3 regions of the Janthinobacterium sp. GW821-FHT03A03 genome follow, and region 1 is predicted to be linked to each of the others. Evidence: predicted binding sites of a transcription regulator. Region 1 holds the regulator's gene; each other region holds the start of a gene.

Region 1 (5,404 bases):
ATGCGCGCCACGTCGCTGTGGCGGCCCGCCTGCAGGGCCGTTTCGGCGTCGCGCAGGGGCGTCATGCCCTTGTTCAGCGCGTCTTCCACCATGCGCCGCAGCACGCCGCGCCCCTTGGCGTCGCGCCCCATCACGCGCATCAAAGGGGCCATGGAAAACACTTCTTCATCGGCGACGCGCGCCGGCCCGGCCGTCTGCACTGGCGGGCGCTTCGGCAGGTGGCGCGCGATGACGGCCATCATCTCTTCCACCACCACGGGCTTGGCGATGAAGTCGCTGATGCCGGCCGTCATGCAGCGCTCGCGCTCGGACGCCAGCACGCCGGCCGTCATGGCGATCACGGGCAGGGTCAGGCGCAGTTCCGTGCGGATGATGTGGGTGGCGCTGAAGCCGTCCATGACGGGCATCTGCATGTCCATCAGCACGATGTCGTAGCGCAGCGCTTCCGTGCGCAGCCGTTCCACGGCCTGCAAGCCGTCGCCGACCACGTCCAGGGTGGCGCCCATGTGTTCGAGGATGCCGCGCGCCACGGCCTGGTTCAAATGATTGTCTTCCACCAGCAGGAAATGCACGCCGGCCAGTTGCGTGCCCAGCGGCTGGTGCAGGATGTGCTGTTCGCCGCCGTCGTGCTTGGCGATCAGCGCCTGGTGCAGGGCGTCGAACAGGCTCGATCCCGTGATCGGCTTCATCAGCACGACGTCGGCCTCGGCCGCGCTGGAGATTTCCTCGAGGTGGTTGCGGGCGAAGGCGTTGACCATCACGACGATGGGCTGGCGCTGGCCGGCGGCCGCCTGGCGGATGGCCTTGGCCGTGGCCAGGCCGTCCATCACGGGCATGTGCCAGTCGGCCAGCACCACGTCGTAGGGCTGCTGCTGCGCCAGGCGCTCGCGGTACAGCTCGATGGCGGCAAAGCCGGAATCGACCTCGTCGGCGTTCCAGCCCCAGGCCTCGATCAGCTTGACGATCAGTTCGCGCGTGGTGCGGTTATCGTCGGCCACCAGCAGGCGCAGCTGGCCCAGGGCCGGCGTGCGCCGCGTTTCGGCCGGCTGCGCCAGCAGCTCGAACGGCACGCTGAACCAGAAGCGGCTGCCCTTGCCTTCGCTGCTGGCGACGGCGATGTCGCCGCCCATCATGTGGATCAGCTGCTTGCTGATGGCCAGGCCCAGCCCCGTGCCGCCGAAGCGCCGCGTGATGCTCTGGTCGCCCTGCGAAAACGCGGCAAACAATTGCTGTTGCTGCAACTCCGTCATGCCGATGCCCGTATCGCGCACTTCGAAGCGCAGCCAGGCGCGGCCTTGCTGGCTGTCGGCCAGGCTGACGGCCACCACCACTTCGCCGCTCTCAGTAAACTTGATGGCGTTGCCGGCCAGGTTGACGAGAATCTGCTGCAGGCGCTGGGCGTCGCCCATGAGGCGCCGCGGCACGTCCGCTTCGACGGCGATGGCCAGCTCCAGTTCCTTTTCGCCCGCATTCATCGTCATCGTCGTGGCCAGCGTGTTCATGACCTCGTCGAGGTCGAATTCGACGGGCGACAGCTCCATGCGGCGCGCCTCGATCTTCGAATAGTCGAGCACATCGTTCAGGATGCCCAGCAGCGACTGGCCCGCCACGCGCACCATGGTCAGGTATTTGCGCTGTTCCGTATCGAGCTTGGTATTGCCTAACAGATACACCATGCCCAGCACGGCATTGAGGGGCGTGCGGATTTCATGGCTCATGTTGGCCACGAAATCGCTCTTCGCGCGGTTGGCCGCCTCGGCCCGGTCACGCTCCTGTTCCAGCTCGGCCGCGCGCGCTTCGAGCTCCTGCTGCAGCCGGTCGCGTTCGCTCATCAGGCTGTTGAACGCTTCCGTCAGCTCGCCGATCTCGTCGCGCTGCTGCACGGGAACGGGGGTGAAGCGGCTGCCGCTGGTGCGCAGGGCCTGCAGGGTGTCGCGCAGGCGCACCAGGGGCGAGAGCAGGCGCACGGTGACCCAGCCCAGCACCGACGCGGCCAGCAGCGAGGCGAGGATGCTCCACAGCACCAGCCGGTACAGCACGCCGTCGAACGGCTCGAAGGCGTCGTCGAGGGGCAGCGAGGCGGCCAGCAGCCAGTTCACGGATTTCAGGCGCTTGAAGCTGTTGACGGCCGTGATGCCGCGGCTGTTGGTGCTGACCATGCTGCCTTCGCCGTCGTCCTTCAGCAGCTGCGTGGTGGTCAGGTTGGCGTTCGGCTTGCGCGGCTGCAGCAAGCGGCTGGTGTCGGGGTGCAGCACGTAGCGCGGCACGGCGCCGCGCGTGAGGATGAAGTAATAGCCGCTCTTGCCGATCTTTTCCGTGCGCAAACGCCCCAGCAGGTTATCCTTGTACAGGCGCAATACGCCGATCACCACGCCGGCCACCTGGCCGTCGGCGGCCAGCACGGGCGCCACCATCTGCACGATGGGCATGCCGCTGGACTTGCCCAGCATCGGTTCGGTGATCATGGGCTGGCGCGTGCGCAGCACGGTCTGGAAGTACTCGCGCTCGGCCACGTTGATGCCGGCGCGCCCCGCCACTTCCGGCATGTCGGCCACGACGGCGCCGTGCGCGTTGAGCACCAGCACGTCGTCGAACAGCACCAGCATCGAGCGGCGCGAATAGTACTGGCGCAACTGGGCGGGCTGCGCGATCAGTTCCGGCGGCTGCTGCCTGGCCGTCAGGGTGACGATTTGCAGCAGCATGGCCAGCTTGTCATCGAGCTCGGCGGCGGTGCGGGTGATCAGCGATGACTGCTGGCTCAGCAGAACTCGGGTGAAGTCGTCGCGCATGTGCTGCACCTGGATCATGGTGACCAGCGCGATCATGGCGATCGAGGTCAGGCTGGTTGCCAGCGCGACTTTTGCTTTGATGCCGAGAGGCTTCATGATTTCCTTTTTCGGTACCGGGCGCTACAGGCGGCAGATAATGCCGTTAGGAATTTTCCTATCAATACATCAACTTGGCAAGCGGCGCCGCGCAAATGGCCCGCCCCGCACGGGCTTTTGACGATGTTGCCATATAATTAAAGTCCGAACGTCGTTTATTCAGCGAAATTACGGTGAAATTGGCACACGGCAACCGTGTATGCAGTAAACTTGTTATTGCATTTTCTAAAAGGTACCGACATGACTGAAGCGCTACTCTCTCCAACCTTGCCCACCGTGAACGTGGAAGCGTTGCGTGCGCGATGCTCGACCTGCAGCATGCATCAATTGTGCCTGCCGATGGGCCTCGACGTGGGCGACATGGACAGGCTGGACCAGATCATCGGCCGCCGCCGCAAGATCGCGCGCGGCGCCTCGCTGTTCCGCATCGGCGACTCGTTCCAGAACCTGTACGCGATCCGCCTGGGCCACTTCAAGACCTACCAGATCAATCCGGGCGGCGAAGAGCAGGTGACGGGTTTCCAGATGGCGGGCGAACTGCTGGGCATGGACGCCATCAGCGCCGACCGCCACCACTGTAATGCGGTGGCGCTGGAAGACAGCGAAGTATGTGAAATCCCGTTTTCCAGCCTGGAACAATTGCTGGGCAATATGCCGACCCTGCTGCGCCATTTCCACCGCATGATGAGCCAGGAAATCACGCGCGAGCAAAGCGTTATGTTGCTTTTAGGTAACATGCAGGCGACGCAGCGCTTTGCCGCCTTCATCGTCAACCTGGCGTCGCGCTATGAAGCGCGCGGCTATTCGAGCAGCAAATTCCAGCTGCGCATGTCGCGCGAGGAAATCGGCAACTACCTGGGACTGACCATCGAAAGCGTCAGCCGTTTATTGTCGAAATTCAAGAAGGAAGGCTGGCTGCGCGTGTCGAACCGCGAGATTGAAATCCTGCAGCCAGCGAAATTGAAGGCCATTACGGCCGGTACGGACGTCTGCAAATAACCGCACCGTCAAAACCGACTGCGCGTCGCGCTTTGCGGCCTGCGATGCTCGCTGTGCTATAGCACAGCTGTGCTTCTCAGCCACAAATCACTGCCGCTCGCTACGGTTTTCCCGCCACTGTACGTTATAGTTCCTCATCGGCGTGCAGCGCGATGCTGCGCTGCAGCGGCCAGGTCCAGATGCCGGACAGGCGCCATTCGCGCTTGTCGTTTTCCACCAGCACCTGCCAGCGGCTGCGTTCGAGCATCGGCAGCGCCACCGAGAAATTGCCGGCCGCATCGGGCTGCACCAGCAGCTTGATATCCTTTTCCGGCAGGGTCGCATGCGCCAGGTGCAGCAGCAAAGGCTTCTGGTACGCCTTGCCGAAGCTGTGCACGGAGCCGCTCAGGCGCGCTGCAGCGACGTCATACGCCAGGGTCGTATCCATCGCCAGGTCGCTGGCGATCGTGTCGCGCTTCAAATCCTGGTTGATGGCCTTGCCCTGCTTGTAATAATCGCCCACCACCAGCGCATCGGGTTGCGTAAACGCAATATAGCCCATGAAGCTGCCGACGACCACGGACAGGCCGGGACCGATCATCAGCAGCCATGGCCAGCGGTGCTTGTACCACGGGGCAACGGGGGCTTGCAGTTTCAGACTGTCGGACATTGTGTTCTCCTTGGGGCCAGACCCTGTGGGCCTGCCCCCGGCTTTTGCTTCCGGGTTGAGCATAAAATCAACCCAACGCATGATTGATGATACTCCTGCGGCGAAAATACCGGGGGCGGACCCGGAGGGCCCGACCCCGCATCACCGTTACCGCGGCACGATGAAGACCGCGCTTTCACGCACATGCAGCGACGGGTCGTCCAGCGATTGCAATTCGATTGCAATCTTGTTCGAGCCCTTTTCGCCCACGCCGTGCGGCACGCGCAGGCGGATCGGCCAGCCCAGCGTTTCCGTCGGCTGCAAGGTCACTTCTTCGCGCGTCAGCAAGGTCAGGCCCGGCAAGCCCGATGCGCTGATCTTGAAATGCTGGCTTTGCTCCGAGGTGTTCATGATCTGCAGGCGGTAGACGTTTTCGATCATGCCGTCTTCCACTTCGCGTCCCATCGAACCGCGGTCGCGGATCACGTCCATTTTCAGGGGCGTGCGCAGGGCCAGCGACGTACACACGGCGATGATGATCAGGGCCAGGATGGAGGTGTAGATCAGCACGCGCGGGCGCATGGCGCGCTGGCGTATCTGCTTCGAATCGAAGTTGTTTTCCATCGCATGGTCGGTACTGTAGCGTACCAGTCCCCGCGGCCGGTCGACCTTGTCCATCACGCTGTTGCAGGCATCGACGCAGGCGGCGCAGCCGATGCACTCATACTGCAGGCCGTTGCGGATATCGATACCGGTCGGACACACCTGCACGCACAGGGTGCAATCGATGCAGTCGCCCAGCTTGTCGTTGTTGCCGGCCTTCTTGCTCAGCGCGCCGCGTGGTTCGCCCCGCTTGGCATCGTAGGTGATGATCAGCGTGTCCTGGTCGAAC
Region 2 (5,404 bases), on a different contig from region 1:
TGTCGCGCAAGTCGATGGTGGGCGCCGTTACGGGCCGCCCCGTCGAGCAGCGCCTGGCCGGCAGCCTTGCCGGCGCACTTGCTGCGGTAGCGCAAGGTGCGGAAATTGTCCGTGTGCATGATGTAGCGGAAACGGTCGATGCCCTGAAGGTCTGGCGCGCAGCGCACTGAGCCTGTAAGATTCATTATAAACAACAAAAAGAGAAATTTATGACCCGGAAATATTTTGGTACCGATGGCATTCGCGGCCTCGTGGGCGCCGCCCCGATCACGCCTGACTTCGTCATGCGCCTCGGCTATGCGGCCGGCAAGGTGCTGGCCAAATCGCAGGGAAGCAAGACGCGGCCGACTGTGCTGATCGGCAAGGACACGCGCATTTCCGGCTACATGCTGGAAGCGGCGCTGGAGGCGGGCCTGTCGGCCGCCGGCGTGGATGTGATGCTGGCCGGCCCCATGCCGACTCCGGCCATCGCCTACCTGACGCGCGCGCTGCGCCTGTCGGCCGGCGTGGTCATTTCCGCTTCGCACAATCCCTACCATGACAATGGCATCAAGTTCTTTTCCGGCCAGGGCACCAAGTTGCCTGACAGCATGGAACTGGAAATCGAGGCGGCGCTGGACGAGCCCATGGACTGCGTGCCGTCGGACAAGCTGGGCCGCGCCAAGCGCCTCGACGATGCCCAGGGCCGCTACATCGAGTTTTGCAAGAGCACCTTCCCCAATGAGCTGGACTTGCACGGCCTGAAGATCGTCGTCGATTGCGCGCACGGCGCCGCCTACCATATCGCGCCCCACGTCTTCCACGAACTGGGCGCGGAAGTCATCGCCATCGGCAACAAGCCGGACGGCTTCAACATCAATGCGGGCTTCGGCGCCACGGCAACGGCCGCCATGGCTGCCGCCGTCGTCGAGCACGGCGCCGACCTGGGCATCGCGCTCGACGGCGACGCCGACCGCCTGATCATGTGCGACGCCACGGGCCGCCTGTATAACGGCGATGAGTTGTTGTACGTCATGGTCAAGGACCGCCTGGCAACGGGCCCCGTGGCCGGCGCCGTGGGCACCCTGATGACCAATATGGCGCTGGAGGTGCTGTTCAAGCAGCAGGGCATCGGCTTTGCGCGCGCCAAGGTGGGCGACCGCTATGTGCTGGAAGTCATGAAGGAAAAGGGCTGGATACTGGGTGGCGAAGGTTCCGGCCATCTGCTGTGCCTGGACAAGCACACGACGGGGGACGGCATCGTTTCCGCGTTGCAAGTGTTGTCCGCGCTCAAGCGCAGTGGTCTCGGCCTGCAGCAATGCCTGGCGGAACTGGTGCTGTTCCCGCAAACCCTGATCAATGTGCGCGTGGCGCCCGGTTTCAACTGGCAGCAGAACGCCGCCATGGTGGCCGAGAAAGAGCAGGTCGAGGCCGAGCTGGGCGACACGGGCCGCGTGCTGATCCGCGCCTCGGGCACGGAACCGCTGATCCGCGTGATGGTGGAGGCGAAGGAGAAGGAAAAGGCCGAGTCGATGGCGCGCCGCATCGCCGACAAGCTTGGCGCCTGATGGCGCGCAGGGCAGCCTTGCCCTGATCGTTTTCAGCAAGCGCCCAAGCGGGAGCGATAGTTATTTCCAGCTAATTCGTCTATGGCAATTGACGAAATTGTGGGGAAGCGTTATTATCTTGTCTTCGGAGTGTGGCGCAGCCCGGTAGCGCACCTGGTTTGGGACCAGGGGGTCCAAGGTTCGAATCCTTGTACTCCGACCAAAGTCATAAGCGGGCTGTCAGAAATGACAGCCCGTTTTCTATTCCGCGCAGGCATTTCATTGCTGGCGCGCATGGATTAAAATACTGCACCTTTCCGCCCATCGTTCAACGGATAGGACAACGGTCTTCTAAACCGTGAATGGGGGTTCGATTCCCTCTGGGCGGACCAGCTCTTGCTGGCCCTGCACGCGGCACCTTGCCGCATTGCCATCTCTTCTGCAGCAGCCCATGTCACGGCTGCGCGCACAGCACCACGCTCAGCAAATACAGCAACGGCACCGCGCACAGCAGCGCAGATAATACCGATACCATTTTCTTGCTGGCCAGCCTGGCCAGGCGCAGCCGTTCCCGCGCGGGCAGATGCTGGCGGATCACGCTGCGCGCGCGTGGCTGAAACGGTTGTTCGTGCATGAAATCTCCCTCGTCGACAGATGCCTGATGCCATCGAGCATAGCGAGGGGGATCTAAAAATGGTGTAAACAGTGGGCCTGGCGCCGCAAGCGCGGCGTAAACAGGCCACCGGCGGTGAAGGCGGCAGCGGGCGCGGGCGCTGCCGCACCGCTGCCGTTGTGATGCGGATGGTGCGGCTTACTTTCCCTGGCGGCGGCGTGCCAGGAAGCCCAGCATGCCCAGGCCGGCGAGCAGCATGGCGTAGGTTTCAGGTTCCGGCACGGCGGAAATGAAGGCCCTGTAGTTGCTCAGGTCCTTGGGCAGGCCCGCCACATTGAAGGTGGTGCCGGCAGCCAAAGGAGCGGCCCAGTGGAACACCAGTTCGCCCTGGCCGAAGTGGATGGCCAGGTAGTCATAGGCGGCCGCGCTCGTATACGAATTGACGCCGCCGCTCAAGCCTGCCGTGGTGCCGGCAGTGCAGCCCGAGGTGGCGTTGTCGCAATACGAGACGGCGGGGCCCAGGCTGGTGCCAAAGACGCCATTGATATAGCCCTGGATATCCGATGGGCTTTGCGGCACCAGATTATCGTCATAATATTTCACCTGCAGCGCCGGCGATGGCGTATAGGTGACGGTGCTGCCGGCGATGACGAAACCGCTGGCCGGCCCCACGTCGACCCAGGTGGCCGCTTGCGCCGCACTTGCCAGTACGGTCATTGCGGCCAGCATGGATGCCTTGACGGCAATGCTCTTTATGCTTTCCATGAAAATCCCCTTTGTTGAAGACAGTCGCTTCTAGTATTGGGACGCGCCCCTGCCTGCCGGGGGATATCATCCCATTGCCCGTTTTACCTATCTTGTTAGCTATTTGCTGTGCGTAGAGAGTACGCAAATGAAAGCTTACTCTTGATGCAAATTAATACAATTTAAATAATACTATTGGTTCAGTTGACAACATCGCATACGGCTATGTATGGCTGTGCTAGCGATAGCCAACATGAGTGGAGGAAATGGCGTGACAAGGCAAGCCGCTTGTGCTAGCGGCTTGCCGGATGGGGGGCGGGGAGGGCGGGGCGGACTTCAGTCGCTGTTGTTGCTGACGCCAAACAGGCGATCCTTGGCGTTGAGCAGCTTTTGTACCTTGGCACCCATTTTCATCAGCTGCGCCATCGATTCGGGCGACAGCCGCTGCAAGTCGTCGAACCAGGTGTTGGCCAGGTCGACCAGTTCATACATTTCGCGCATGCGTTCCTGTGCATATTGATCCACGGGTTCCGTGGCCGGCGCCAGCAGCGATTCGCGCAGCACCGTCAGGGTGGGCGCCACTTCGCGGCGGCGGCGCTCGGCGGCCACGACGCGGAAGATCTGCCACACGTCGCCCAGCGAGGAAAAATACTCGCGCCGGTCGCCGGGGATGCGCGATTGGCGGATCAGGCCCCAGCCCTGCAGTTCCTTCAGGCCGATGCTCACGTTCGAGCGCGAAAAACTCAGGTGCTCCGCGATTTCATCCGCGTGCAGGGGATGCTCCGCGACAAACAACAAGGCGTACACTTGCCCCACCGTGCGGTTAAAGCCCCAGCGGCTGCCCATCTCGCCGAAATGGCTGACGAAGGTGAGGATCAGCGGCGTCATTTGGATATTTTGAGTTTTCATAATTATCTGAATTTTTTCACGCCAAACCGCCCCGGTCAATTGATATATGTCATGTTTCGCAGTATTATACAAAAAATCGAATTTACAGAAAATTCTGAAAACTCAAAAAGTATAAGATGCCAACCACGCCCCTGACCTTGCCCCGCTTTGTCCTGCCCCGCGCCGCCAGCCTCGTGCAGGGCGGCGCGGCCCTGCTGTGGCTGCCCCAGGCGGCGTTGCTGGCCTGGGCCCTGCAAGCCATGCTGGGCGGTGCGCCCTGGCGCGCGGCCCTGCTGCCGGCGGCCGGCGTGCTGCTGCTGGGCGTGCTGCGCGCCTGGGGCGAGGCATGGGGGGCGCGGCGCATGTACGCGGCGGCCCGGGCCCACCTGTCGACCCTGCGCGCGCAAGTGGCGCAGGCGCTGGCGCGCCGTTCGCCGCTGGACCGCCGGCGCGCCCAGTCGGGGCAGGCGGCCAGCGTCATCGCCGAGCAGGCCGAAGCCATCGTGCCCTACCTGGTGCGCTACAGGCCGGCGCGCTGGAAGGTGATGACCGTGCCTTTCGTGATCCTCGCCGTCGTGACGCCGCTGTCGTGGATCGCCGCGCTGATCCTGCTCATCGCCGCGCCCCTGATCCCCGTCTTCATGGCCCTCGTGGGCATGGGCGCGCAGGCGGCCAGCCGCGCGCAGATGGTGGAAATGGGCAGCATGAACGCCTTTCTGCTGGACCGTTTGCGCGGCCTGGCCACCCTGCGCGCGCTGGGCGCCGTCGACGCCACGGCCGCGCGGCTGGACGCCTCGTCGCAATCCGTGCGCCGGCGCACGATGGTGGTGCTGCGCATCGCCTTTTTGTCGTCGGCCGTGCTGGAACTGTTTTCCGCGCTGGGCGTGGCCATGGTGGCCGCCTTCATCGGTTTCTCCTTGCTGGGCAGCCTCCATTTCGGCACCTGGGGCCGTGAACTGACGCTGGGGCAGGGCATGTTCATCCTGCTGCTGGCGCCCGCGTTTTTCGAGCCGCTGCGCGAGCTGGCCGCCGTCTGGCATGACAAGGCGGCCGGCGAAGCGGGCCTGGCCGGATTGAGCGACCTGGCCGAAGGCGGCGTGGCCTTGCCCGGCGCCGGCGTGGCAACGGCTGCCGTGTCCGCCGCCGCCATGGCGGTGGCGCCGGCGCCCGCGATTGACATCCATCAATTGTCTTTTGCCCATCCCGGCGAAGCGCCCGTGTTCGACGGTTTTGACTTGACCGTGCGCGCCGGCGAGCACGTGGCCCTGCTGGGCGCCAGCGGCGCCGGCAAGACCACCTTGCTGTCCCTGCTGGCCGGCCTGCTGCCCGCCAGCGGCGGCGAGATCCGCATCGGCGGCGTGCGCCTGACTGACAGTACCGTCAATACCCTGCGCCAGCGCATGGCCTGGATGGGCCAGCGCCCGCACGTGTTTGCCGCGTCCGTCAGCCAGAACGTCACGCTGGGCCGCAGCGGCGCCGGCGGCGGCCCCGCGCAGGTGACGCAGGCGCTGCACCTGGCCGACCTGGCCGGCGTGGCCCAGGCGCAGCCGGCCGTCATGCTCAGCGATGGCGGCCAGGGCCTGTCGGGCGGCGAAGCCGTGCGTCTGGCGCTGGCCCGCGTGGCCCTGCACCC
Region 3 (5,404 bases), on a different contig from region 1:
AATGATTCTCGTTTGCGATAGTATGTCAGCCTTCCTTCTCCCCTGCCACGCCTGACGCCCTGCGTGGCAGCGCTATCGAAAGCCGCCATGACCACCTCCTCCCTGCCCCAGTTGCGCGCCAGCACCGATGCCGACGCCGCGTCCGCAAGCCGCCGGCAGCGCCCGCCTGCCGCCGCCCCGCAACAACGGCGCTGGCGCTGGAGCTGGAAGCAGGTCTGGTTTCAATTGCACTGGTTTATCGGCATCACGGCCGGCACGGTGCTGGTGATCATCGGCCTGAGCGGCGCCACCCTGGCCTTCAAGGATGAATTGCTCGACGTTTTGAACCCCGGCGTGCGCCATGTGCCCGTGGAAGCGCGCGCGCCGCTGACGCCGGCCCAGCTCGCCAGCATTGCCGCAGCCGAACACGGCCAGCGCGTGGCCTCCGTCACCGTGTATGCGCAGGCGGGCGCGGCGCCCCGGCTGTTCTTCGCGCCAAAGAACGGCCAGCGGCGCGGCGAGTCCGTTTATCTGCACCCGTACACGGGCGCGACCCAGCCGGCGCTGGCGGGCGCGGCATTTTTCGAGTGGACGGAATCGCTGCACCGCTGGCTGCTGCTGCCGCGCGATCCGGGCCGGCAAGTGGCAGGCGCGCTGGCCCTGTGCCTGCTGGGCCTGGCACTGTCCGGCCTGTACCTGCGCTGGCCGCGCCGCCCGCTGGACTGGCGCACCTGGCTGACCTTCGACCCGGCATTAAAAGGCCGCTCCTTTTTGTGGAATCTGCACGCCGTGGCCGGCACCTGGTGCCTGGTGGTCTACGTGGCGCTGACCCTGACGGGCATTTACTGGAGCTATGACGTGGTGCGCGACAATATCGACGCCTGGGCCGGCAAGCCGTCCCGGACGGCGCAGGCACCGGGCAAAAAAGGCGCGTCGAAGGAGCCATCGCCCGCCGCCGACATCGGCCTGGCCTGGAGCAGTTTCCAGCAGCACGCCCCCGGCTGGACCCTGGCCACGGTGCGCCTGCCCACGCGCCCCGGCGAAGCCGTGCAATTCACGTGGCTGGCCAGCGATGCGCCGCACGAACGGGCGCGCAGCCGCATGAGCATTGCGCCGGCCGACGGCAGGCTCACGGAAAACGCGCCGTACAGCCAGCAGGCGCTGGGCGCGCGCCTGGTCAACATCATTTATCCGCTGCACATGGGCACGTATTTTGGCTTGCCGGGCCGCATCATCGTGACGCTCGCCAGCCTTGGCCTGCCCCTGTTCGCCATCACGGGCTGGATGCTGTACCTGGGCCGCCGCAAGGCAAAACGCGCTGTGCAGGCGCAGCGTGCCCTGTTGGGTGCCGGCGCACCGGGCAAGACGGACACGGGCTTGCCCACCCTGGTGGCCTACGCCAGCCAGTCGGGTCAGGCCGAGCGCCTGGCCCTGGAAAGCGCGCGCGCCTTGCAACAGGCGGGCGTGGCCGTCGACGTGCAATCGCTGGCGCAGTTTGATCCCGCGCAATTGCGCCAGTACGAACGGGCACTGATCGTCGCCAGCACCTTTGGCGAAGGCGAGGCGCCGGACGGCACGCGCCGCTTCGCGCGCCTGCTGCAAGCGACCTCGGGTGCGCCGCTGGCCGGCCTGGACTTCGGCATGCTGGCCCTGGGCGACCGCCATTACAGCGCCTTCTGTGGCTTCGGCCATGCGCTGGCGCAACAATTACAAGCACTGGGCGCTGCGCCCCTGTTCCCGCTGATCGAGGTCGACAAGCACGACCCCGCCGCCCTGGCCGCCTGGTCGCAGGCGCTGGCCCGCTGCAGCGGCAGCGCCATCGACGCCATCGGCGTGCAGGAAGACGCGTCGTACGCCGAGTGGCGCCTGGCGCGCCGCGTGCTGCTCAACCCGGGCAGCCTGGGTGGCGAACTGCATGAAATCACCTTGACAGGCCCCGCCGATGCTGCCTGGCAAGCGGGCGCGCTGACGGAAATCATTGCGTGCAACGGCGATGGCAGCGAGGGCGACGCCAACGGCGCCCAGCATGCGCCGCGCAGCTACTCCATCGCTTCGCTGCCCTCCGATGGCGAACTGCAATTGCTGGTGCGCCAGGAGCGCCATGCGGGCGATGACAACGGGGGCTACGGCATCTGTTCCGGCTGGCTCACGCGCTTCGCCCCGCCAGGCAGCCCCATCCGCCTGCGCCTGCAAGCCAATCCCGCCTTCGCCCCCGCCCTGGTCGACGTGCCCTGCATCTACATCGGCAACGGTTCCGGCCTGGCCGGCCTGCGTGCGCACCTGCGCGCCCGCCAGCGGGCGGGGCTGGCGCGCAACTGGCTGCTGTTCGGCGAGCGCCAGCAAGCTTTTGACAGCGTCTGCGCCGAAGAGTTGCAAGGCTGGCTGGACGCCGGCCACCTGGCGCGCCTGGACCAGGTCTTTTCGCGCGATGGCAACGATGGCGGCCAGCGCGAATACGTGCAGGACCGCCTGCGCGCCTGCGCGCATGAACTGCGCGACTGGCTGGCGCAAGGGGCCATCGTCTACGTGTGCGGCAGCCTGCAAGGCATGGCGGCGGGAATCGATGCTGTGCTGCAAGAAGTGCTGGGCCAGGAGGGACTCGACGCCCTGCTGGCGGCCGGGCGCTACCGCCGCGACGTGTATTGATCTGCATCAGGCTAGCGCCCGGCTATGTGGGCCGCCGCACGGTCGGCGCCAGCCATCCGGCTACAGTAGGGGCATGGCGGCAAGACCGCCTGCCCACTCACTGTCTGCGAGGTCTCCCATGAAAAACCCCTGGATGAGCATGTACCTGAGCGCCGCCAACCGCATCGCCAACACGGCGTGCGGCCACGCCACGGCCGCCGTCAAGCGCGAGGCGGCGAAAAATACGCGGCAATTGACGCAAGTGTGGTTCGACTCTTTCCTGCCCGCCGCCGGCAAGCCGCGGCGCAGCCGCAAGGCCAAATAGGGTTATCACGGCCGGCAGCTGGTGCAGTGCATCACAGCAACTAGTTGAAGTTTCAATCAGATGAACTAAACTGCAAGCATGGTAGTACGTAATGAGAGTGGCCGGCAGGCGCCGCATCCCCGCGCCGCCGCCGGAACACCGGGAGACGACCATGTTGACGCTCAAAGTGCTGCTCTGCCTGGCCCTGTCGGCCCTGATGCTCGTGCCCCTCGTGCTGCGCGATGCGATGCAGACGTCGGCCGGGCAGCAGTTGCAGGTGCCGAATGTGGATGCGCAGGGCATGTGGGCCCACTGGCCCAAGCAGTAATACACGCGCGGCTGAGAAAACTTCGCTGGCTGCGTTGCCGTGCCTCGTCGTACATTCGTACTGCCTTCGGCACGGCGCCTTGCCAGCGGCGTTTTTCAGCGGCGCTCGGTAACACGGCGCATCGTTAAAAAACCGCTTTGTTGCGGGTGGGAATTTGTTCCCTGCACTCGTTTGTTTTTGTCTCGTTTTCTTCCTCCCCTCTTCGCCATACTTTTGATCCAGATCATGGATTTCGACCTGCGCTGCGTCCACACTGGAACAGCCCGCTTCGCTTCGGGACGGGTTTAACGGGGAGGTCAGGTATGGGCGTATCGTATTGGAAAGATGAGATGGCGCTGGGCGTACCCGCCATCGACGAGGCGCATGAGGCGCTGTTTCTGGAACTGGCGCGGCTGGGAAAATTGAGCGACCAGCATTTCAGTGCTGCGTTCCGCGACCTCATCGCGGCTGTCGAGCGCGACTTCCGCGAAGAAGAGGATTTGATGGAGGAAATCGGCTTTCCTTCGCTGGCGAATCACCGCGAACAGCATGCGCGCGTGCTCAGCGGCTTGCACCATGCCTGGGCCGCCGTCGATGAAGGCGACCTGGAACAGGGACGCCATGCGCTGTCGCTGTTGCCGCAATGGCTGATCTTTCATCAGGCCACCATGGACCTGGCCCTGGCGGCGGCGCTGGAACTGGTGCAGCGCCAGCCCAACTAAGGTTACAGCAGCACTACCGTCGCCTGCTCGGGCACGACGACGCGGTAGTGGCCCGGGTATCTGTCTTCGCCGTCAAAAATCTTGCAAAACACGGGCTGGTTGATGTCGTTGACGGCCGGCTCGTTCATGGGCAGGGTGGCGATCAGCTGTTCACCTTCGACCAGCTGCAGCGCGCTGCCCCGCTCGGCCGCGCAAAAGGCCAGCGCTTGCACTTCATTGGCGAACGGCCGCTTGTACCACGGCGTGATGGCCCGCACGGCCCGCCTGGCGTCGTGTAAGACCTGGCCGATGCGCGTGACATTCCACGCGTCGCGCGCGACAGACGGCTGGATGACGATATTCGCCGTCAACTCACCCTTGCCCTTGTTCACGAAAAAACTGCCATCCTGGGCGGCGATGTCGTCATTGAGGGGCACGACAAACACGCCGCCTTCCGACACCTTGATGGGCACGGCCGCGCCCGTGCCCTGCAAGGCCACGCGCACGTCGTCGATGGTGGCGCTCAGCTTGGCGGGAATCAGGCGCAAGGCCATGACCACGCTGCCGCTCGACACCTGCCACACCTTCTTCGCCGTCAGATAGCTTTCACGGTAAGCCGTGAAGCGCACGCGCGGCGGCTTCTGCTCGCTGCTGGCCGTGATCGTCACCGTCTGCGAGGGCGGCGCTTCCGCCGCGGGCGTCGTGGCGGCCACCGGCGGCGCTTCAGCCGCGGGCGGCGCGCCGGCGCTGTGCAGCGGCGCGGGAATGGCCGGCGTCGGCGCGTGTTCCTGGGCCTGGCCCAGCGACACGACACACAACCATCCTGCACAGACTATCCATGTACGCATGCATTTCTTTCAATTAGGAAAATATTTTTTCAGCATCCACATTATGGCAGAAGCGCCGCCAGCGCGCCTCCCCAGCCGCATGCACTCTCTTGGTGCAAACGCTTGCTTATTTATCACATTCAGCCTATATTGATAATGATTCTTATTCACAAAATCGTGAAGGGAATACCGCGCCTTGTCTTTTCCACGCCCATCCGCGCCGGGCTTTACGGTGGAACTGCTATCCGAGCCAGATCCCGGGCCAGCCTCACGCCATCCCCCAGCTACTGCGCCACTTGCCAGACGAGATAGGAAAAACGACGACTAAAAATACTCCAGGAATATGATGCAATCGACTATAGAACCGCGCCCTGCCTCCCATCCCGCCTTGCGCCCCCTGCCGCAGCTCTTGCGCCTCACCCTGTTCAGTCTTGCCGCCGGCATGGTCTTGCCGGCACAGGCGGCCGACGCCGTGCCCGGCGACACGCCCGTCACCATGCCGGCCGTCACCGTGCTGGGCCAGTCGACGGCCGGCACGGAAGGCACGCAGTCGTACACGGCCGGCGAAGCGCGCAGCGCCACGCGCATGGAACTGAGCTTGCGCGAGACGCCGCAATCGGTCAGCGTCATCACGCGCCAGCTGCTTGACGACCTGGGCGCC

The links. Region 1 encodes FNR, which switches genes on or off when oxygen is low (the NO sensors DNR and NnrR bind a similar motif). Its sites were predicted from a motif close to TTGATNNNNATCAA; they were not measured.
Region 2: cydD (thiol reductant ABC exporter subunit CydD) is a predicted target of FNR. The motif match lies at 3,832-3,845, and genes of this name have one in related genera.
Region 3: AC07VI_RS18045 (bacteriohemerythrin) is a predicted target of FNR. The motif match lies at 3,450-3,463, and genes of this name have one in related genera.

The regions. Positions count from the first base shown of each region.
Region 1 is NZ_JBWKUZ010000014.1:63,358-68,761, forward strand. Features, by position in the region: gene AC07VI_RS21350 (response regulator) at 1-2,885, opposite strand, end outside; gene fnr (fumarate/nitrate reduction transcriptional regulator Fnr) at 3,126-3,884, shown strand; gene AC07VI_RS21360 (FixH family protein) at 4,009-4,533, opposite strand; gene ccoG (cytochrome c oxidase accessory protein CcoG) at 4,681-5,404, opposite strand, start outside.
Region 2 is NZ_JBWKUZ010000009.1:105,221-110,624, forward strand. Features, by position in the region: gene folP (dihydropteroate synthase) at 1-170, shown strand, start outside; gene glmM (phosphoglucosamine mutase) at 210-1,547, shown strand; tRNA gene AC07VI_RS17955 (tRNA-Pro) at 1,673-1,749, shown strand; tRNA gene AC07VI_RS17960 (tRNA-Arg) at 1,844-1,918, shown strand; gene AC07VI_RS17965 (hypothetical protein) at 1,981-2,160, opposite strand; gene AC07VI_RS17970 (PEP-CTERM sorting domain-containing protein) at 2,338-2,904, opposite strand; gene AC07VI_RS17975 (GbsR/MarR family transcriptional regulator) at 3,220-3,771, opposite strand; gene cydD (thiol reductant ABC exporter subunit CydD) at 3,909-5,404, shown strand, end outside.
Region 3 is NZ_JBWKUZ010000009.1:122,753-128,156, reverse strand. Features, by position in the region: gene AC07VI_RS18060 (PepSY domain-containing protein) at 88-2,625, shown strand; gene AC07VI_RS18055 (hypothetical protein) at 2,744-2,929, shown strand; gene AC07VI_RS18050 (hypothetical protein) at 3,081-3,236, shown strand; gene AC07VI_RS18045 (bacteriohemerythrin) at 3,539-3,937, shown strand; gene AC07VI_RS18040 (hypothetical protein) at 3,940-4,764, opposite strand; gene AC07VI_RS18035 (TonB-dependent siderophore receptor) at 5,090-5,404, shown strand, end outside.